2 linked regions of the Congzhengia minquanensis genome follow. Each later gene encodes a partner of the first gene's protein in a complex. Links are inferred from orthologs where the notes say so. Each region holds a gene or a part of one and is shown in the gene's direction. Other genes may lie near its edges.

The links.
Region 2: the proteins of rodA (region 1) and H8698_RS10465 are in contact, whole or in part, in a crystal structure (PDB 6PL5), measured with the Thermus thermophilus proteins. The link is inferred for Congzhengia minquanensis from one-to-one orthologs. Residues at the interface, in WP_223903423.1 of Thermus thermophilus: Phe161, Val165, Phe168, Val169, Leu172, Pro198, Tyr199, Glu202, Tyr211, Arg212, Asp213, Gln220, Val221, Gln223, Ser224, Ile226, Ala227, Ile228, Gly229, Ser230, Gly266, Phe267, Val270, Leu274, Tyr277, Gly278, Leu281, Phe285, Leu289, Arg297; in WP_223903432.1 of Thermus thermophilus: Arg4, Ile5, His6, Leu8, Ala9, Phe12, Ala15, Leu16, Leu19, Gly20, Arg22, Ala23, Trp24, Leu26, Gln27, Val28, Tyr31, Tyr34, Leu36, Leu43, Thr45, Asp47, Lys156, Gln157, Gly158, Ser160, Val184, Leu201, Glu202.

The regions. Positions count from the first base shown.
Region 1 is NZ_JACRSU010000001.1:635,097-645,324, forward strand. Bases 2,798-5,780 are described here. They hold rodA (rod shape-determining protein RodA), read left to right. Parts: upstream 2,798-3,716; coding sequence 3,717-4,844; downstream 4,845-5,780. Other genes in these bases: H8698_RS02970 (P-loop NTPase family protein), read right to left, coding at 2,798-2,831; H8698_RS02975 (AAA family ATPase), read left to right, coding at 2,974-3,561; H8698_RS02985 (DegV family protein), read left to right, coding at 4,861-5,712; H8698_RS02990 (carbon-nitrogen hydrolase family protein), read left to right, coding at 5,745-5,780. Also shown: H8698_RS02965 (FAD-dependent oxidoreductase), read right to left, coding at 1-2,190; more of H8698_RS02970, read right to left, coding at 2,319-2,797; more of H8698_RS02990, read left to right, coding at 5,781-6,584; H8698_RS02995 (helix-turn-helix domain-containing protein), read right to left, coding at 6,675-6,917; H8698_RS03000 (polysaccharide deacetylase family protein), read right to left, coding at 7,268-8,032; H8698_RS03005 (TrpB-like pyridoxal phosphate-dependent enzyme), read right to left, coding at 8,154-9,524; H8698_RS03010 (copper amine oxidase N-terminal domain-containing protein), read right to left, coding at 9,745-10,228. UniProt on the Escherichia coli protein: Peptidoglycan polymerase that is essential for cell wall elongation. Also required for the maintenance of the rod cell shape. Functions probably in conjunction with the penicillin-binding protein 2 (mrdA).
Region 2 is NZ_JACRSU010000004.1:45,908-56,152, forward strand. The notes cover bases 4,759-7,758. They hold H8698_RS10465 (penicillin-binding transpeptidase domain-containing protein), read left to right. Parts: upstream 4,759-5,226; coding sequence 5,227-7,290; downstream 7,291-7,758. Other genes in these bases: mreD (rod shape-determining protein MreD), read left to right, coding at 4,759-5,234; H8698_RS10470 (septum site-determining protein MinC), read left to right, coding at 7,330-7,758. Also shown: H8698_RS10430 (U32 family peptidase), read left to right, coding at 1-1,247; H8698_RS10435 (NusG domain II-containing protein), read left to right, coding at 1,251-1,616; H8698_RS10440 (Gx transporter family protein), read left to right, coding at 1,606-2,139; H8698_RS10445 (Maf family protein), read left to right, coding at 2,130-2,720; mreB (rod shape-determining protein), read left to right, coding at 2,762-3,805; rod shape-determining protein MreC, read left to right, coding at 3,823-4,656; more of mreD, read left to right, coding at 4,677-4,758; more of H8698_RS10470, read left to right, coding at 7,759-7,953; mgsA (methylglyoxal synthase), read left to right, coding at 8,217-8,624; H8698_RS10480 (S-layer homology domain-containing protein), read right to left, coding at 8,684-10,245. UniProt on the Escherichia coli protein: Catalyzes cross-linking of the peptidoglycan cell wall. Responsible for the determination of the rod shape of the cell. Is probably required for lateral peptidoglycan synthesis and maintenance of the correct diameter during lateral and centripetal growth.

The DNA.
Region 1 (10,228 bases):
ATTTTCAACGCGGCAAACCTTACAACCCCGGCATTTTTCCAGGTCGATTTGCGGCACGTTTGCACCCACAATGCCCAAATCGTTTAAATCGGGCTTTACGCAGTTGTTGGGACACCCGCCCACAGCGATTTTAAATTTGTGGGGGAGCTTTACCTCCCGGTAGCCCTGGTAAAACCGGCGGTGAATTTCGTCCGACAGGGCAAATGTGTCGATGTTGCCATACTGGCACGTTGTCCCCTTACAGGACACCACAGGCCGCACCTTAGAGCCTGTTCCGCCGGTTTCTAAGCCTGCCCGGCTCAAAAATTCCCGCAGCGGTTCAATGTTTTCATAAGGCACGCCCTGAATTTCCATTGTCAGGCGGGTGGTCATGGTAATTTCGCCGCTGCCGTAAATTTTGGCCGCTTCTGCAATTGCCTGGCTCTCCTCCGCTGATATTTTTCCGTTCCGGGTGATAACCCGGCAGTTAAACTTGTTTTTTGTGGTTTTGTCCCGCAAGAAACCCAACCCTTTCACCCGGGTTACGTCTTCGGGGGAAACTTCCGCCTCGCCGTCTGTTTTTAGCACGTTAAAGCTAGTAGAGCCCTCTAACACCTTTGTGTTGGTGTAGCCAAAATGGCGCAGCCTGTTTTGAAGGAAATAGGCCCGTTTGCCTCTGGCACAAACCAGCAGCAGCTTGTCGTCTTTATTTAAGCCCTCCACCTCGCCGTTTACTTTTGTCAGGTCTACAAACTTTACGCCGGGAATGGCCGGCACGCCGGAGGCGTCAATCACGCGGTAACCCTCTGCCGCGCCCCGCATATATTCCGCCGGGGTAAAGCTCTTAAGCGCGCCGTTTAGCTTGTTTTGCAAAACATACACCGCCTGCACAAAGGGGTGAATGGCAGTGGAAAACGGCGGTGCATAGGCGTAGTCTGCGTTTTCAAAGTCCTCAAGCCTTGCGTCCATATTCAGGCCTGTTACCGCAATGTCTATCATTTTGTCCACAGCGCCGGGGCCCAACACCTGCACGCCCAACAGCTTGTGGGTTTCCTGTTCCGCAATGAGTTTGGTGGCAAAAAACGCCGCATCGGGATAGTAGTGCGCCTTGTCATCGGTTACGGCAACGGCGCAGACAGCGTTATACCCCAGCTCGCGTGCCTGGGCCTCCGTGAGCCCCGTTCTGCCGCAGTTTAAGTCCGGCAGTTTCACCACCGAGGTTCCTAAAACGCCGGGATAGGCTTTTGGCTCTCCATGGTCTTTTCCGCTTAAAATCTGGGCCAGGGTGCGGCCCTCCAGGTTTGCCGAAGAACCCATAGGCGACCACTGAGGCGCGCCGGTCAGCCTGTTTTTCACCATTGCGCAGTCGCCGGCGGCATAAACGTCCGGCAAATTCGTTTCCATTTGCCCGTTCACCACAATGGTTCCTTTCACCATTTCCATTCCCGTGCCGTTTAAAAACGCGGTGTTGGGACGCACGCCGGCAGCGGCAATCACAATTCCGCAGGAAAATTCTCCGGCTGAGGATTTCACGCCGGTAACGGAACCGCCGCCCAAAATCTCCTCCGCTTTGGTGCTCAAATATACGCGAATTCCCTTTTTCTCCAAATGACGATAGATAAAGTCTGCCATTTCAAAGTCGAACACGCCGGGCATCACCTGGTCTGCAAACTCCAGCACCGTGACGGAAAGGCCCTGCTTCTGCAAATTTTCTGCAACTTCAAGGCCAATGAACCCCGCGCCAATTACCACCGCTTGCTTCACATTGTGTTTTTGAGCATAGTCACGGGCAGTTACAGCGTCTTCCGGGGTGCGCATTTTAAACACGCCGGGAATGTGAATGCCGGGGATTGGCGGAACAGCCGCCGACGCTCCTGTGGCAATGACCAGCTTGTCGTAGGAAAATTCCTCTTCGGCCCCTGTGTCTAAATTTTTTGCGGTAAGCACTTTTGCTTGTGCGTCGAGGCCGGTGGCCTCCATGCCCGTGATAACATCCGCTCCGGTAAGGGCGGCAAATTTTTGCGGAGTGTTTACCACCAGCTCTTCCTCGGTTTCAATCAGACCGCCCACATAATAGGGCAGGCCGCAGCCGGCATAGGAAATATCACGGTCTTTTGTTATGAGGGTAACATTAATGCTTCTGTCTTCCCGTTTCAGCTTAGCCGCTGTTTTGGTTCCTGCGGCAACGCCGCCAACAATTACTACATTCATTTTGGTTTCTCCTTATTTTTGGTATCGGCGGCAGCAGGGCGCGGCGCCTGCACATTCAGGTTTTAATGCTGTGCAGACCGCTGCGTTGCCGCCCTTCACTTCGATTTGTTTTCCATTCATATTCTAATTTACAATTCGATATCTACACAATAACTTTCATCAATCAAAATGTAATCACAGTTGTGCTGTTTGCACATATCGCGATAATAAGCGTTTTCTTCAAGTATAGAATTCGTTGTACACCACGAATCATCAACGCGCTGCTCAACTGCATTGGCGTAATATTTAATATCCGAAAAGTGATTTTTTATATATTTTTCGCTCATCACGAGGCAGTAATATTGAATTTCTTTCACATATTCGCCAGTAAAATCATTTTTCCAGTCAAAGGGAATATAACCACCCTCTACCACAAGATTCTGTTTGTTTTCAATAGCAGTTTTCATCATTTCTCGAATAATCGGCCACATATAGGCTTCTAATTCTCTGTCATCTTCGGGAGTTAAATCTGTGTTGCCGCTTCGTATTAAGCCCATTTTCAAATGGTCGATAGAAAAATAAGGATATTTATATTTTTCAAGAATTTTCTGTGCCAGCAAAGTTTTCCCTGTATGAGAGGCACCTGTAATTAAAAGAATCATTTTGTCATCTCCAACAAACAAGGTTTTATATTATTTATTTGTGATTGTAATACAGATATGGGCATATGTCAATAACTCCAGCAAAAAAACCGCTTGTTTTTTTCCGTTTCATTTGATACAATGGCAGCGAGGTGAACAACTTATGCTAATTTGGATTAACGGCGCATGGGGCTGCGGAAAAACTCAGACAGCAGCGGAACTTTGCAGGCGGACGGAGCACTCATTCTTTTACGACCCGGAGGAGGTTGGATATTGCCTGCGCAAAACAACGCCGAAAGCACTGTGGCACGACGATTTTCAGGACAATCCCCTGTGGCGCGCCATGAATATTACCATGTTAAAAAAGCTGTGCCGCGACTATGACGGCGTGATTGTCGTTCCCATGACGGTGATGAACAAAGCTTATTTAAACGAAATTCTCGGCGCGCTCAGGGCGGACGGCGCACCGGTGCAGCACTTTACGCTCATCGCAAGTGAGCAAACCATTTATAAGCGGCTGAGAAAGCGGTTTGAGGGAAAAAACTCCTGGGCGGGGCGCAGGGCAAAGGACTGTGTTACCGCGTTTTTAAGCCCTGTGTTTGAAACGAAAATTGAAACGGACGAAATAACGATTTCTCAGGCTGCGGAAGAAATTGCAAAAAAAGCGGGACTTGCGCTTTTGCCCAGGGGCAGAGCGTTGAAACGTCAAATCAGGCGGCTGAAAACCCAGCTGAATGCCATAAACAAATAACCCGCCCGGATTAATACCCCGCAAAAGGCGCAGCGGTGCAGGCAAACGCTTTCATAAATTCGAAAAAATTTGGGAAAATAAGAAAAATGACTTTACCAAAGATGAAAAATCTGATATAATAAATAGGAAGAAATTGCTAATTGGGAGGCCGCGTTTTGAGAAAGGATTTGCTAAAGAAACATTTTTCCCATTTGGATTATGGGGTAATTGCACTTGCGCTTCTTCTCACAGGTGCTGGGCTTATTTTTATCTACAGTGCCACCCAAAGTGCAGAAAGTGTGCGCAAAATTGCTGTGCAGGCCCTTGCAGCGGTTTTGGGCGTCGGGCTGATGCTGGCCCTTTCATTTGTGGACTACCGCGTTTATAAAAGCTATGCAACCCACATTTACATTGCAAGCCTGGCTGTTTTAATTTTTGTTTTAATCTTTGGCAGCGGACGGGAGGAAACCGGCGCAAACAGCTGGATTCGGTTCGGCGGCATTGGAATTCAGCCTTCTGAACTTATTAAAATTGCGTTTGCCGTGGTGTTTGCCTACAAGCTGTCTGCGGCAAAAGAAGCGGGAAAGCTCAACGACATAAAAGAAGTGTTAAAGCTCACCGCATTCTACGCCGGTATCACGGGCCTTGTAATTTTGCAGAATGACACGGGCACGGCCTTAGTGTTTACGTTCATGTTTGCGGCCATGTTTTTTGTAGCGGGAATCTCCATGAAATATGTCCTGTCGGCCTTAGGCGCCGCTTGCCTGCTGCTGCCCCTTTCATGGCTGGTAATGGCGCCCTATCAGAGAAACCGGATTATGGTGTTTTTTAACCCCGAATTAGATCCCACCGGGGCGGGTTATCAGGTTTTGCAATCGAAAATTGCCATTGGCTCCGGCGAGCTTTTGGGACGGGGCTATTTAAACGGCCCTCAGAATCAGCTTTCCCTGCTGCCCGAGAAAGAAACAGACTTTATTTTCGGCGTTATCGGCGAAGAATTTGGCTTTTTGGGCTGCGCCATTGTGGTAATTTTGCTGTTTTTGCTGGTGCTTCGGGTGTTTGGCATTTCCAAAACCGCAAAGGACGACGCAGGCAGCCTCATCTGCGTGGGTCTGGGGGCTATGCTGCTGTTTCATGTGGTGGAAAATGTGTGCATGTGTTTAGGGCTTTTGCCCGTGACCGGCATACCGCTGCCCTTTTTAAGCTACGGCGGCTCGTCTTTGGTGACAAACTTTTTGGCCATTGGCCTTGTTTTAAACGTTCATAACGTTTCAAAAGAACTTAGTTTTAATAAATATGATTGAAAGGAAACATAAAAATATGGCAGACATTCAAATTATTACGGACGCCGGGTCGGATCTTTTAAAAGAGGAACAGGAGCGGTTCGGCATTGAGGTTATTCCCATTAAAATTACAGCAGACGGCAAGGACTATCTCTCCGGAGTAGACGTGTTCTCTGACGAGTTTTACGAACTGCTGGAAACCTGCAAGGAAATTCCCCACACGTCCCAGCCCTCCACAGGGGACATTTACGACGTGTTTCAAAAACACATTGAAGCGGGGAAACAGATTTTGGTTATTTCCCTTTCGTCCAACGCCAGTGGGTTTTATAACAACATGCATCTGGCAAAAAATATGATTTTAGAGGAAAACCCCAACGCGGTTATCGAAATTTTAGACAGCAGGTCCTTTGCCTATATCTACGGCCAGGCGGCAATAAACGCCAGCCAGATGGCGAAAGATGACATGGATATTTTAGAAATTAAAGAAAAAACAAAAGAATTCATTGAAAGCTATGGCGTGTTTGTCATTCCGAAAAGCCTGACCTATCTGGAAAAAGGCGGCAGAATTAACAAGGCCTCGCTGATTTTCGGCAACATGCTGGACCTGGCTCCTGTGCTCACCATAAAAGACGGGCTGATGGAGGCTGTGGGAAAGGTGCGCGGCAGAAAGAAGCTGGCTAAAAAGCTGTTTCAATATTTAGTTAGCCACGCCCCGGATCAAACCGGAAAAGACCTGATTGTGGTAAACGGTAAAATGGACGAGGAAACAGAAGAACTGTTGGGCTATTTAACGGAGCAGTTCCCCGGCGTAAACATTACCAGGGCTAAGGTTGGCCCCACCATTGCCACTCACATTGGGCCAGTGTTCGGGGTGTTTTTTAAAAAATAATATCGGCCTTATTTAGCCTTAAGGAAAAGGGTATGAAAAAGATGTCAAATTTGAAAATTGCCGTCCTACAAAAACGTGCAGGACAAAATTGTGAGCAAAACACAAAAGATGGGCTGGCGTATTTAAAACAGGCAAAGCAAATGGGAGCAGACCTTTTGTTGTTCCCCGAGTGTTTCATCACCGGCTATGCACTACCTATTACAAACGACGAGGCGCTGGGCGGTGACAGCCCATACATAAAACAGTTCTGCCATGCGTGTTCCGAGCTTTCCATAGGCGCGGTGGTCACTGCGTTTACCAAAGGGAACGCAAAGCCGCAAAACAGTGCTTTTGTCATTGGCCGCGACGGTCAGATTTTAATGAAATACAGCAAGGTGCACACCTGTGCCTTTTCCGATGAGGCCTGCCTAGAGCGCGGAACCGCTTTTTCCGTATGCGAATTTGACGGCGTAACCCTGGGCGTGATGATTTGCTACGACCGGGAATATCCCGAAAGCGCACGGGAGCTGATGCTTATGGGCGCAGAGCTTATTTTGGTCCCCAACGACTGCGGCAGTATGGAGCCGCGGCTGTGTGCGTTGAAAACCAGGGCCTATGAAAACATGTGCGGAGTTGTTATGGCGAACCCGCCGGGTAAAGGAGCCGGCAGGTCCTGTGCGTTCTCTCCTATTGCGTGGAATGAAGATGGAGAATGTCTAAATATGGAGATTTTTGTCGCAGGAGAACAGGAGGAAGGGTTATTTCTGGCGGACTATGATTTAAATAAACTTCGAGATTATAGAAGCAGCGAAATGATGGGTAATACATTTCGGAATGTGCCCGCTTACAGACATTTGATGAATGGAACTGTCACAGAACCCTTTATTAGGTGACGAATTGTGACATAAAAAGAACAAGGGCGGTGCTGTTTGGATTTAATTGCTAATTATAAATTTGCAAATCACTTGCCGTCTTATGTGTCTTTATTCAAATTCTTCATCAACCTCTTTAAACGAATCTGCAGAGAAAAACTCTCCAAGGCCAATTCCTAAACCGTCACAGATTTTCTTAATGGTGTCAACCTGAGGCCGCTTACTGCCTGTGTTTATGATGTTGTTTAAAGTAGACTGCGTCATTCCGCACATCATGGAAAGCTTGTTTACGGTAATTTGTTTCTGCTCGCAAAGCTCCAAAATGCGTTTGGCTATGGCTTCTTTCAGTGTCATTCAAACTCAACTCCTAAATATAGAGATAGTATCACAAAAATGCGGTACTATATTCATTTTAATTGTTTCATTTGAAAAAGTTTAACTATACACAGTTTACTTTATGAACTTTATGTGATATAATAGATTACGTGATAGCGACATCTGCCGTTTTTTTAGGCGCGTTACGTCTGAAAATAGTTAAGGATATGCTCTTTTCGTGTATCTTGTGTGTGTGATTATATATTAAATATTTTTCGTCCTTTTATTTTCAGGTGTAAGTTAATAATAGGACAAAATTTTGTTCCGCGCCTAAAAAAGCGACAGATAGAAAAATAAGCGGGCGAACCTTTTCGGTTCGCCCGCTGTTTTCATTTGGCAAGCAGTTCGCCCAGCTCAAAATCCACACATCTGTTTATTCTGCCGTGGGGCGTGCCCGCGGTTAATGCCTGTTTGTCATCGCTGGTGAAGGTTGCGGAAAAGCCCGCAGCCCGCAGGGCCTTGTCGGCCTCTTTCGTCCAAATCCCGTTGGGATAGGACATGGTTTTCACTTTTTTCCCCGTAATTGCTTCAAGCCGGATTGCATTTTCCTGAAAATCTCCGGCAATTTGTTTTACATCTCCGCTGTCAAAAACGCTCCGAATTTCCTTTGCAGTTTTGTCGTGCAGGTGATGGGAGTGGCTCCCAATTTCCACCACACCGGAAGCAGAAAGCGCCACAAGGTGCTCCTGTTTTATATGGTCCTCTGTGCCAATTTTCGCAGTAACAATAAAAAATGTTGCCTTTGCACCATATTTTTCTAGCACGGGCAGGGCGCAAAAATAATCGCTTTCATATCCGTCGTCAAATGTCACAGCCACATAGTGGGCTTTGGGTAACTCCCCATTTAAAACCGCGTCTACTTCCGACGCAAAACAGAACGAATATCCGTTTTCCTTTAAAAACCTAATGTCTGCTTCAAACACGGCGGGCGGCACACAAAATGCGTTTTTGGCCTCCGCCGGGTCGTCTGAAAGTTTGTGGTACATCAACACCGTCAGGCTGGATTTTCCATAAGACTCCGCCGCAACGCCTGCGGCGGGCAGTGCAAACAGCGTCAGCACCAGTGTCAGCAAAAAAATTGCTTGTTTTTTCAAAGCATGTCCTCCCTAAACATAGCAAACTGCCGCCACGTTTAGTTTTGGGTTATTTGCGTATTTTATGCAAAACAAAAAAACGCAAAAGCGGCAGGTAATTCCTGCCGCCTTTTCTAAAATTTTATAATTTTATGTCTGGAATCGTTGCAAAGCCTTGTGCCAAATCGTCGTCTGAGGGAATATAGTCGGACATTTCACCGTTGTGATATTTTTCATAGGCCACCATATCGAAATAGCCTGTTCCGGTAAGACCAAACACAATGGTTTTCTCCTCGCCGGTTTCCTTGCACTTCATCGCCTCGTCCACCGCTGCACAAATGGCGTGGGCGCTCTCTGGCGCAGGTAGAATTCCCTCTGTGCGCGCAAACTGCTCTGCCGCAGCAAACACCTGTGTTTGCTCTACCGAACGTGCCTCCATCATCCCGTCGTCAAACAGCTGGGAGAGCACCGAGCTCATGCCGTGATAGCGCAGGCCGCCTGCGTGGTTGGGCGCAGGAATAAACCCGTTGCCCAAAGTATACATTTTTGCCAAGGGGCAAACCATGCCCGTGTCGCAAAAGTCGTAAACATATTTTCCCCGTGTAAGGCTGGGGCACGATGCAGGCTCCACCGCAATGATACGGTAGTCCGCCTCGCCTCTGAGTTTTTCCCCCATAAATGGCGCGATAAGGCCGCCTAAATTCGAGCCGCCGCCGGCACAGCCAATAATGATGTCGGGCTTTATGCCAAATTTATCCAGAGCGGTTTTCGTTTCCACACCGATAACTGATTGATGCAAAAGTACCTGATTTAACACGCTGCCTAAAACGTAGCGGTAACCCTCTGTGCCAACCGCAACTTCCACAGCCTCGGAAATGGCACAGCCTAAGCTGCCCGTGGTGCCAGGGAACTCCTCAAGCATCTTCCTGCCAACATTGGTAGTATCAGAAGGCGACGGCGTAACCGAAGCGCCGTAGGTGCGCATTACCTCCCGGCGGAAGGGCTTCTGCTCATAAGACACCTTTACCATGAACACCTTGCAATCCAGCCCAAAATAGGAGCAGGCCATGGAAAGAGCCGTGCCCCACTGCCCTGCACCCGTTTCTGTTGTAACGCCTTTTAAGCCCTGTTTTTTCGCGTAATAGGCCTGGGCAATAGCGGAGTTTAACTTGTGGCTGCCGCTGGTGTTGTTGCCCTCAAACTTATAATAAATTTTTGCCGGGGTACCCAGCTTTTTTTCCAGGTTATACGCCCGCATCAACGGCGACGGGCGGAACATTTTGTAATATTCCCTAATTTCTTCGGGAATTTCAATCTGCTGTGTTTCGTTGTCCAGCTCCTGCTGCACCAGCTCTTCACAGAACACGCCGGACAGCTCCTGGGCCGTCATGGGTTTCAGCGTTCCCGGATTTAACAGCGGCGCGGGTTTATTTTTCATGTCCGCCCGGACGTTGTACCAATATTTTGGCATCTCACTTTCTTCCAAATAAATTTTGTAAGGGATTTTCTGCATGGTTCGTTCCTCCTAAAAAAATATTTTGAAGAGCGTTGGTGAGAAATAAAAAACCTGCCTTTAAAATAAGTTTAAAGGCAGGATAAAATACATCATAAAAAAAACATATTCACTCTGCTCATCTCAGCTAAACTTATCTCAACTCAACTGCTTCCGCCTGCGCGGAACACTCTCTTCTACTAATTAAGATAGCACACTTTTCTAAAAATGTCAAGACTTTTTAAAGATTTCTTTCTAATGTTGCGGCCATTGGCAAATCATTCTCAATGGTAATCCATGCGCACTGAATAAATTCTTCTTTTTCAAATCCCATTAGCCCAATTGTGCCGCGCTTTGTTTTTGTTACCTCACAAAAATACAGGTTGTCCTTATTCACAAGATCGGTCTCCGCGGTAAAATAGCGCACCGTGCCGTTGGGCATGGCAACAGCACCTAAAAACTTACAAGCCATCAACGTGTCTGTGTTCCGAAACGTCACAAGCATCATCGGATAGCCGTTTGCCAACGTTTCAAAGCTTATGTCAAACTGTTCCTCCGCCGCAAGTCCTGCCTTTTTCACAATGGACAAATAGGTTTCGTATAGTTCGTCGCCGTCAATATCTCCAATGTAATAGTTTGTTTCGGAGTTGGTCTGAATTTCAAGCAGGTGGGAAATTACAATTTTATTCCAAACATCTCTTGCCAGTGATTCCGCTGTTTTAGAC
Region 2 (10,245 bases), on another replicon or contig:
GAATTCAGGACATGCTGTCGTTTTTCTCCCGCGGCGGCTCAGGTAGCGGATATTTTCACGGCAGGGGCTTTGATAAGTTAATGGACTATACCGGAACGGAAAAGGTCACTGCGTCGAAAGACTTGATTTCAGAAATTCAACAGACGGACATCGCCAAAAAAAGGGCTATTTCCTTTCGCCTTACGGCCCGGGAGGGGCTTCCCCTCGCGCTGGCGGCGGAATGTGACGGCTTTTCGGCAAATGCGGCAGGAGCGCCCTGTGAAAGGGCGAAAAGCGCTGCTTTTGATAAAATGCGTGCCAAAGAGCAAATCGGAAAGCTGGGAGACACGGCTTTTGTCGTGAAAAAAATCACCACAGAAACAGAGGGGCAGCCCTTTGTGCCCGTATCCGCGCTGAACAGCTTGCGGCGGCAGGTGTGCGCAGACTTGCAGGAACAAATCTGCGCATCTTACCGGCGGAACGTGAACAAAATAACAGCAATCGGACAAATAGCCAAGCGAGAGACAAGGCCGCCAAAAGTTTGTGTTCAGGTGCGCACAAAAGAGCAGATGGAGGCAGCCGCCTCCTGCGGAATTAAAGCAAAATATCTGTCTTATGACTTGTTTCGCCGGTTTGGAACCGAGAAAGACGTCTGCGTGCTTCCGCCCCTGACCAAAGAGGGCGAAACACTGCATTTAGAAAGTGCGGCCCGGGTTATGGTGCAGAACATTGGCCAGATAGAGGCCGCCAAAGAAAAAATTATGTGCGGCGGGGAACGGCTAAACGTAACAAACAGCGAAACAATGAAAATATTATCTTCCATCGGAATGAAACGGGTAACGCTATCGCCGGAGCTGAACCTGAAGGAAATGAAGCAAATCACAGATCATTGCGCAGTGCCGGCAGAGGTCATAGCATATGGCAGGCTTTCGGTTATGCTTCTGGAAAACTGCGTCATCAAAAGTGCATACCGGTGCACAAAGGGAGAAGGATTTTTTGAGCTGTGCGACAGAAAGGGCGAGCGGTTTCCGGTTTTGTGCGAGGGGTGCCGCAACGTGATGTTAAACAGCGTGCCTCTTTACATGGCGGACAAATTAGACGATATTGTCTCGCTGAACGCCGGGGCAATTCGGCTGGTGTTCACGACGGAAACCGGGGACGAGGTAAAAAAAGTGCTTTCAGCGTATCAGGCGGGGTTAATGGGAAAAGCGCCCCGGAGTGTGTTTGATAAAATCACAAGGGGACATTTTTACCGCGGAGTTGAATAAGCCATGACGAAAACGGACAAACTTATTTTTTGGAGCGTGCTTTTATCGGCGGTTTTTCTTCTGCTGTTTTCAAATGTAATTTTTGCGAAAACAGGCCGTGAAACCATTGTAATTGAACTTGGCGGGAAAGAATATGCCCGGTATCAGCAAGACGCTTTAAGCCAGCCTAAAACACTTGAAATTCAAACGGAATTCGGCTATAATAAAATAGAAGTTTCTAAAAAGGGTGCAAGGGTAATAGATTCGGACTGCAAAGACAGACAGTGTATCGGCGAAATCCAAAAATCCGGAGAAATGATTGTCTGCCTGCCCCACAGGCTGATTGTGAAAATCGAAGGAAGCGGGGAGGTGGACGGCGTTGCATACTAAAAGAACGGCGGTTTTTGCCCTGTTCTGCGCCTTGGCGTTGGTTTTGGGATATTTTGAAAACCTGATTCCTGCGTTTTTGGTAGTGCCTGGCGGCAAAATCGGCCTGGCAAACATTGTTACCATGGTGGTGTTTTGCCTGATGGGTGCAAAGCCGGCGCTTGCCTTTGGCGTTCTACGGTGCTTTTTGTCCTCTGTGTTATACAGCGGATTTTTTGCCTTTTTTTACGGCTGTGCAGGAACGGTTTTGTCTGTTTTGTCCATGGCAGCGGCAAAAATGATGTTAAGGGACAAAGTTTCCGAAATCGGACTATCCATCATTGGCGCTGCGTTTTTTAATTTGGGACAGCTTGCCGTTTGCGCCGCCGTGCTGGAAAGCCTTGGGGTGTTCCGCTATTTTCCGGCGCTTTTACTGGTTTCGGCTGTTGCCGGAAGCCTCACCGGATATGCGGCAAACCGAATTATACCCCTCTGCATGGAAAAGAATTTTAAAAGCAAGAATGGAGACAACAATATATGGAAATAATACTTGCGTCGGGGTCGCCCAGAAGAAAAGAGCTGTTAGGCGCAATGGGACTTACCTTTTCCGTGCGGACAAGCTGCGCGGACGAAACCATAGAGGAAGGGCTGCCGCCCTTTTTTGTTGTGGAACAGCTCTCTTTGTTAAAAGCGTCTTCTGTTGCCTCAATTGTGAAAAGTGAGGGCAAAGAGGCTGTTATCATCGGGGCGGACACCATTGTGGTGTCAGAAGGAACCATTTTAACAAAACCAAGCGATGAAGAAGATGCAAAGGCTATTTTATCCGCCCTGGCGGGGAAATGGCACAGCGTTTTAACCGGCGTTACGGTTATGAACACAAAAAACGCCAAAAGCGAGTCCTTTTATGTGGAGACAAAGGTGCATTTTATTGCGTTAACAAAAGAACAAATCGACGCCTATGTGAAAACAGGCGAACCAATGGACAAGGCCGGCGCCTATGGCATTCAGGGCAGGGGCGCTCTGTTTGTGGACAAATTAGACGGCGACTATTTTAACGTAGTGGGGCTGCCTGTTTGCAAACTGGCCCAGGTTTTAAAAGCGGAGTTTGACATAGACTGTATGGCTTAATACAAATTGAAATCCCTCAGCAGCAAAACCTTACATAAATTATGAGGGAGGAATTTTCGTTGACAAAATATATTGGTGTGGATCTGGGAACAGCAAATACGCTGGTTTACTGCAAGGGGAAGGGAATTGTGCTGAAAGAGCCGTCGGTTGTGGCGGTAGAAAGCGAAAGCGGCAGGGTTTTGGCCGTTGGCAGGGAAGCCAAAAACATGATTGGCAGAACGCCGGATGAGGTGATGGTTATCCGTCCCATGAAAGGCGGCGTAATTGCAGATTTTGATGTGACGCAGGCCATGTTAAAAGCATTTATCGAACGCTCCTGCCCCGGCGGCGTAATGCGCCCCCATGTCACCATCTGCGTGCCTTTTGGCGTGACGGAGGTTGAGCGCCGGGCGGTGTTAGAGGCGGTAATGCGCTCCGGCGGCAAAAACGCCTATGTGATTGAAGAACCAATGGCGGCGGCACTGGGGGCGGAGCTTCCCGTGAGCGAGGCCACCGGCAGCATGGTGGTGGACATTGGCGGCGGCACCTGCGAGGTGGCGGTGGTGTCGTTCGGAGGAATTGTGGCCAGCACCTCCATCCGCTATGCAGGCGACAAAATGGATGCAGATATTGCAGAGTATGTAAAAAATATATATAATCTTATGATTGGGGAGCGGACGGCGGAAGATATTAAAATCAGCATCGGAACTGCCCATCCCTCCTGTGAGGAAAAGAGCATATCCGTAATGGGGCGCGATTTGGCTTCCGGCCTGCCGAGGCTCCTCACCATTACCTCGTCCGAGGTGCGGGGTGCCATTGCGGGGACCATCAGCAAGGTGATCGGCGCGGTGCGGGACACGCTGGAAAATACGCCGCCGGAGCTTGCCGCAGACATTGTCAGCCGCGGCATTGTGCTGACGGGCGGCGGCGCAAAGCTGCCCGGCCTGGATTTGCTGATTCAGGAAAAGACGGGCATTGATGTTACCGTGTCAGAAAATGCAGAAGACTGTGTGGCCGTTGGGGCGGGAATGGCCTTATCTGTTCTTGCTGACAGAAGTCAAAACGGCGCCCGCAAACAAAAAAGGGGGCTGTTCGGCCGCAAATAAAGGGGATGACAGAAGGAATGAAAAAGCGTGAAAAAAAACGGTTGATTGTTGTTTTGGTTCTGACGGCGCTGATATTCGTATTTATGGGCGTGTCCTATTCGCTGACCAGCGCGGGGAGGGCCAATCCGCTAAGCAGCGCCGCGCAGTTTATTTTCAGCCCGGTGCAAAGCGTGTTCTCCAAAGCGGGCAGAAGCGTCGGCGGTTTTTTTGAAGCGCTTTCAAATGTTTATACCTACAGGGAAGAAAACGAACGGTTAAAAACAGAAATAGATGTGTTAAAACAGGAAACCCGGTCGATTGAGTCGTTAAAACAGGAAAACGAGCGGCTGCGGGAACTTTTGAATTTTAAGGAAACCAGCACGGAATATGATATGGTGGGCTGTGAGGTCATTGCCAAAGACGCAGGAAACTGGTTTGGTACCTTTAAGGTGGATAAGGGCACAAGCAGCGGCATTCAAAAAGACGACGTGGCGGTGCTGCGCCGGGCGCTGGTGGGCAAGGTGACAGAGGTGGGCGACAACTGGGCGGAAATTACTTCCATTATCGAGCCGGAAAGCTCTGTGGGCGCCTTAGTGACAAGAACGCAGGACATTGCCATTGCAGAAGGGGATTTGGGCCTAAAGGACAAAGGCAAGCTAAAGCTTTCGTTCATTGCCGACAGCGCCGGGCTGGTTGCCGGCGACTCCATAGAAACCTCAGGCATTGGGGGCGTTTATCCGAAAGGGTTATTAATTGGAACCGTCAGCGAAATTTTAACGGACAGCGCCAAAAACACCAACTATGCGGTTGTAGATACAGAAGTGGATTTTGAGCGGATCCGTGAGGTAATGGTAATTAAATCGAAACAGTAAAGCAGGGAGAGGCACAAAAAATGAGGGTTTTAAACAGGTTTCAACCGAAAACAGATTTTATGGGCAGCGCGGTGCAATATCTGCTCGCCGTCGTTTTCGTTTTGTTTTTAATCGTCGTTCAAACCACCATTGTCCATGCCGCCGCGGTGTTTCATGTAGTTCCGGGACTTGTTTTTGTGTTTTGCATGTGTTACAGTATAAAAAAAGGAGGTCTGCCAGCCGTTGTGCTCAGCGCGGCCTGCGGATTTTTGCTGGATATGCTGAATGGAAGGCCTCAGGGGCTTGACGCACTTTTGTACCTATACATATCGCTGGGGTGCGTTACATTGCATGACTGTCTTTACAACAAGTCCTTAAAGGTGTTAACGGCGGGGGTTCTTGCAGCGTCTGTTGTCTATGGCGCGGCGACATTTGGGCTGAACTTTCTTTTGTGGGGGGAAACGCGGATTGGCTTTGCATTTACCCATAAAATCATTCCCGAGGCGCTGTATAATTGCATTGTTACACCGATTCTATATCCGTTTGTGTGTAAATGCTCGGTAAGCAAAGATTCGAGGAGGAGTGTTTGCCGTGAATAGAAACTTAAAAAAAAGCACGCGCAGGCGCTATTTTGTGCTGTATGTCTTTGCCGCGGTGTTTTTTGTGATGATTTTTACAAGATTGTTTTCCCTGCAATTAAAAAGTGGGAAGCAATATCGCAGCGTGTCGGACGCAAGACTGTCTCTATCCGTGCCGGTAATTGCCCCGCGGGGTGAGATTACTGACCGTTACGGCAGGCCCTTTGTGACCAACCGCACCGGATATTTTGTTGTGCTGGAAAAAGTAAACGAAACAACCCAGGAACGACATGCATCTATCTTAAATGTGCTGAAAATTCTCACAGAAAAGGGCAGCACGGCGGAATATGAAGATAGTCTGCCCATTTCTTTTGATTCTCCTTTCCGGTTTCAATATCCCAAGGAAGAAAAAAATAAGGCCGAGCAGGAAAAAAAGTTTAAAACGGAAAATGGATTTGATGAAAACAGCACGGCAGCGGACGTAATGAACGCGCTGTGCGAAAAATATAAAATTGACGAAAATTATTCAAACAAAGAAAAACGGCTAATTGCAGGCGTAAGGTTTGGAATGGAGAAAAACGGGTTTTCCGTGTCTGCGCCCTATACCATTTTAGAAGACGCCGACATGGAAACAGTGACAAAAATTAAAGAGCACGCCGACCTGTTTCCCAGCGTTGCCGTGCATGAGCGGCCTGTGCGGGAATATCTCTACCCCCAAACCGCCACCCACATTTTAGGCAGGGTGGGCAAAATCAGCAGTACGGAGTATGACCAGCTGAAAAACAGCGGCTACGGCAGGAATGATTATATCGGAAAACAGGGCGCTGAAAAGGCCTTTGAACAATATCTGCGCGGCACAGACGGCGTGAGCAGCATTGAGCGGAAAATTGACGGTGAGTCGACGAACTTTATCGAATCGGTAGACCCCATACCGGGAAATACCGTAATTTTAACGTTGGATTTGGATTTGCAGCTGGCCGCAGAACAAACACTTAAGAAAACGGTGGAAGAGACAAAATCCTCCGCTTCTTCAAAAAACGGCGGGTCGGTGGTGGCGGTAGACGTAAACTCCGGCGAAATTTTAGCCACCGCGTCTTATCCCACCTATGATATTACAGAATTCAGCGAAAAATATAATGAAATGGCGGAGGATCCATCAAAGCCTATGTTTAACCGCGCTCTCTCCGGGCTTTATGAGCCGGGCTCAACGTTTAAGCCCATCACCACCATTGCAGCAATCGACAGCGGCGTGCTGAAACCGGACGAAATAATGGAAACCAAGGGCGAATATAAATATCTTGACCGCACATTTAAGTGCAATATTTTCAGAACAAAGGGCATAACTCATGGCACAATCAACGTTTCTGAGGCCATTGGCGTGTCCTGCAACTATTTCTTCTATGAGGTTGGAAGACGCACAGGAATTGAAAAAATTGCCGAAACGGCTGAAAAGTTTGGGTTAGGCAGTCTCACCGGCGTTGAGCTTTCCGGCGAAGAGGCAAAGGGAAAAATCGCAACGCCGGAAAACAGGGAGCAAAACGGCGGGAAATGGTATCCGGGGGACGTGCTTCAGGCCGCTATCGGTCAGTCGGACAACTTGTTTTCTCCCTTAGCATTGGCAAACTACACAGCCACGTTGGCCAACGGGGGAACAAACTATAAAACAAAGCTTTTAAAGGCTGTGAAATCAGAAACAGATGAAACCATTTTAAAATCGGCGCAGCCCCAAATTAACCAGATGGCAGGTGCGTCGAAAGAGGCGCTGACCGCAGTGAAGGACGGAATGCTAAAGGTAACGGAACCGGGGGGAACGGCCTATTCCGTGTTTGCAGGCCTTCCCGTGTCTGTTGCGGGCAAAACAGGATCGGCCCAGGTACCCGGCGGCACAAACGGCCTGTTTGTCGGCTATGCCCCTGCGGAAAATCCCCAGATTGCCGTCAGTGTGGTGCTGGAAAACGGCGATTCGGGAACCAAGGCGGCAAGGGTCGCCCGGGAAGTATTGGAAAGCTACTTTGAAAAACCGAAAACTGACGATAAAAAACCAACAGAAGAAAAACCATATACGCTTCTTCCGTAACATAAATTTTTAACGTGAAACAGAAAGGACATGCTGCAAATGATTATTTTAAAAGGAAGCCCGAAAGGAATTTCCGTTTCGGTAGACGATACAGATTTTGAAACAGGCCGCGCAGAGCTGATAGAAAAGCTTTCTGCCTCGAAAGAGTTTTTTAAAGACATTGCGCTGGAGGTCTTTCTAACCAGCAACTCCCTTACCGAAGCTGAGGTTTATCTGCTTCAGCCCGCGGTGCGCGAGGCCCTGTGCGAAACAGATGTTACGTTCATTGAAACAGAACCGAAAATGATTCCCAAAAAGCATTCTCCCTTAGACGAATTGGGTACGGATGAAGGCATTACAAAGTTTTGCAGAAAGACGGTGAAAGCCGGCGAAACGGTGGAATATGACAACAACTTGGTTGTCATCGGTGATGTGGAGGCTGGTGCGAAGGTGATTGCCGGCGGAAATGTGTTTATTTTAGGCTCTTTATATGGCAGCGTGCATGCCGGTGCCGGCGGCAGAAAAGACGCCGCTGTGGTTGCAATGAAGCTTATGCCCGAGCGGCTTTTAATCTGCGATTTGTCGGTTAAAGTGAAGCAAAGTGCAATTAAGCGGTTGTTTTCTAATGTACCGGAAATTGCCTATATTGCCGGAAATGCTATAAAAATTGAACAATATACATAAAAAAGAAGTTAAATAATTGTGAACTTTATATGAAATATACAAAAAAAACGAAATTTGCTGTGGACTTCATACCTTATCTATGGTATAATATGCACAGATAATCCTTGCTATGCAAGACTTCGGCTCCGCCGATTTGCGCTAAGCGCAGAAGTGCATATTGACGGCTTTGCAAGAATGTCCTTGCAAGCAAATATTTTTGCTTTATGGTAAAATAACCACGAAATGATTCATTTATTTAAAAATTGCAGACAGGAGGGTATGGAATGAATATTGCGTTGATCGCGCATGATAAGAAAAAGGAATTGATGGTGCAGTTCTGCATTGCATATAAAGGAATTCTTGCCAAGCACATGCTGTGTGCCACAGGAACAACCGGCGGGTTGGTGTCAGACGCAACGGGCCTTTCCGTTCACAGATTTTTGTCGGGCCCCCAGGGCGGCGACCAGCAGATTGGAGCAAGAATTGCCTATAATGAAATCGATTTGGTGCTGTTTTTCCGCGACCCTTTAACGGCACAGCCTCACGAGCCAGACGTTTCGGCCCTATTAAGGCTTTGCGACGTGCACAATGTGCCGTTAGCCACCAATGTTGCCACGGCCGAGGTTTTGGTGCGGGGATTAGAGCGCGGCGATTTAGACTGGCGTGACATTGTAAACCCAAAAGATAAATAAAAATCTGTAGAATATAAAACGGCTGCTGTGCATTCGCACAGCAGCCGTTTTGTCATTTTTTATTTCTTTTTCGCCTTTTTCCGCTTGCTGATTTTCACAAGAACATAAGAGAGGAACAACAGCACAATGGTAATTAAAATGCAAAGCGCCGCCCGAAATTCAAAGTCAAAGGTTTCCTGCGCGTTCGAAACAGCGCTGTCCGCACCGGATTGCAGGGACGACACAGTGGTAACAGGTGAAACATCGTAAAGCAGCATAAACGTTTTATAAAGAATTTCCGCTCCCTCTGCCCGCGTAACCGCGCCGGAGGGAGAAAAGGCCCCCACATTGTTCACCAGGCCGCACTGGGCTGCAACGGCAATGTCCGGCCGCGCCCACTGGGAAATTTGGTCTGCGTCGGTAAAATTTAAATATGCATCGTCGTTTTCAGGATATGCATATCCTTTTTTTTCTGTCAGCGTTCTGCCGCAAAAGGTAACCACCTGTTCTTTAGAGACCGGCTCGCTGCCGCGGAATGTTCCGTCCGCATAGCCCGCCGCAATGTTTTGTTCCTCAGCGGAGGCAACATAGCGGTAAAATTCGCTGTTTTCCGGCACATCGGAAAACGCCGACTTTGCATCCACGTTGGTAGCATAAAACATCTTTACCAAAGCGGCCGTAAAATCATAGCGGCTTAGGGTAGCCTCCGGTTTAAAATTGTTGTGCTTGTCCAGAGTAAAAATCCCTTTCGATACCATAAAGCGAATGGCCTCCTTTGTGCCGGAGGGCACGCCGCCAATGTCATTCATGGTGATGTCGTTTTCCACAATGTCATAGTCGCCGGAATAGTTGGTTGAAAATTCAATGGTTTTGTTCTTGGGGTCGAACTGCCCGCCCCAGTTGTCCGTGCCGCCTTTAAAGCTGGCCATAACGGTGGAATATTCGCTTTGAGCAGGAACGATAAACCACACAGGCGCGTTAATATAGTCAATGGTCTGGTTGTTTTTGTCTGTAAACACAACAGAAAAAACATCGCCGTTTTTCTTAAATTCAATGCAGAACAAATCAAAAGAGGCTTCTAAATTTGCCAGGTCAGACGCGGTGATGTAAATGCCCAGGTTGTCGCTGAGCATCAGCCGAATTCCAGATACGCCGGCAAGCTTTTGGGCAACGCCCTTTTCATATTCAATTCTGACAGGCTGTGACAGGTCAATATCAGCGCAAACCAGCTCCGGAATGGTGCGTGCTTTCCTGATTTGGGAAAACCCCTGGGAATCGCACAGCTTTAACAGCCGCTCCATACAGTCCGCCGCGTTTTCCGCAATAAACGATACCCCATAGTCATTTACTGTCACCGTGTTGTTTTTTGCTCTGATTTCCGTCCGCGAGCTTCTGTTTACCGCATGCTCCATATATTCTGAAATGGCCTTTTTCCCGTTTTCGTTGGCGTTTTTTCCGGAGGAGGACAAAACTGCAGATAAATAGTTAACATAATCGTCAATTCCGCGGAACGACATGGTTTTCGTATAATCAATATAAACGTTTGAGGCCTCGTTTTCCTGGGTTTTCAGACCAGAAAGATACGAAATGTCAAGCTCGCTCTCGTGGCCGTAAATCACGGCGGCGCCCGGTCCACCGGAGG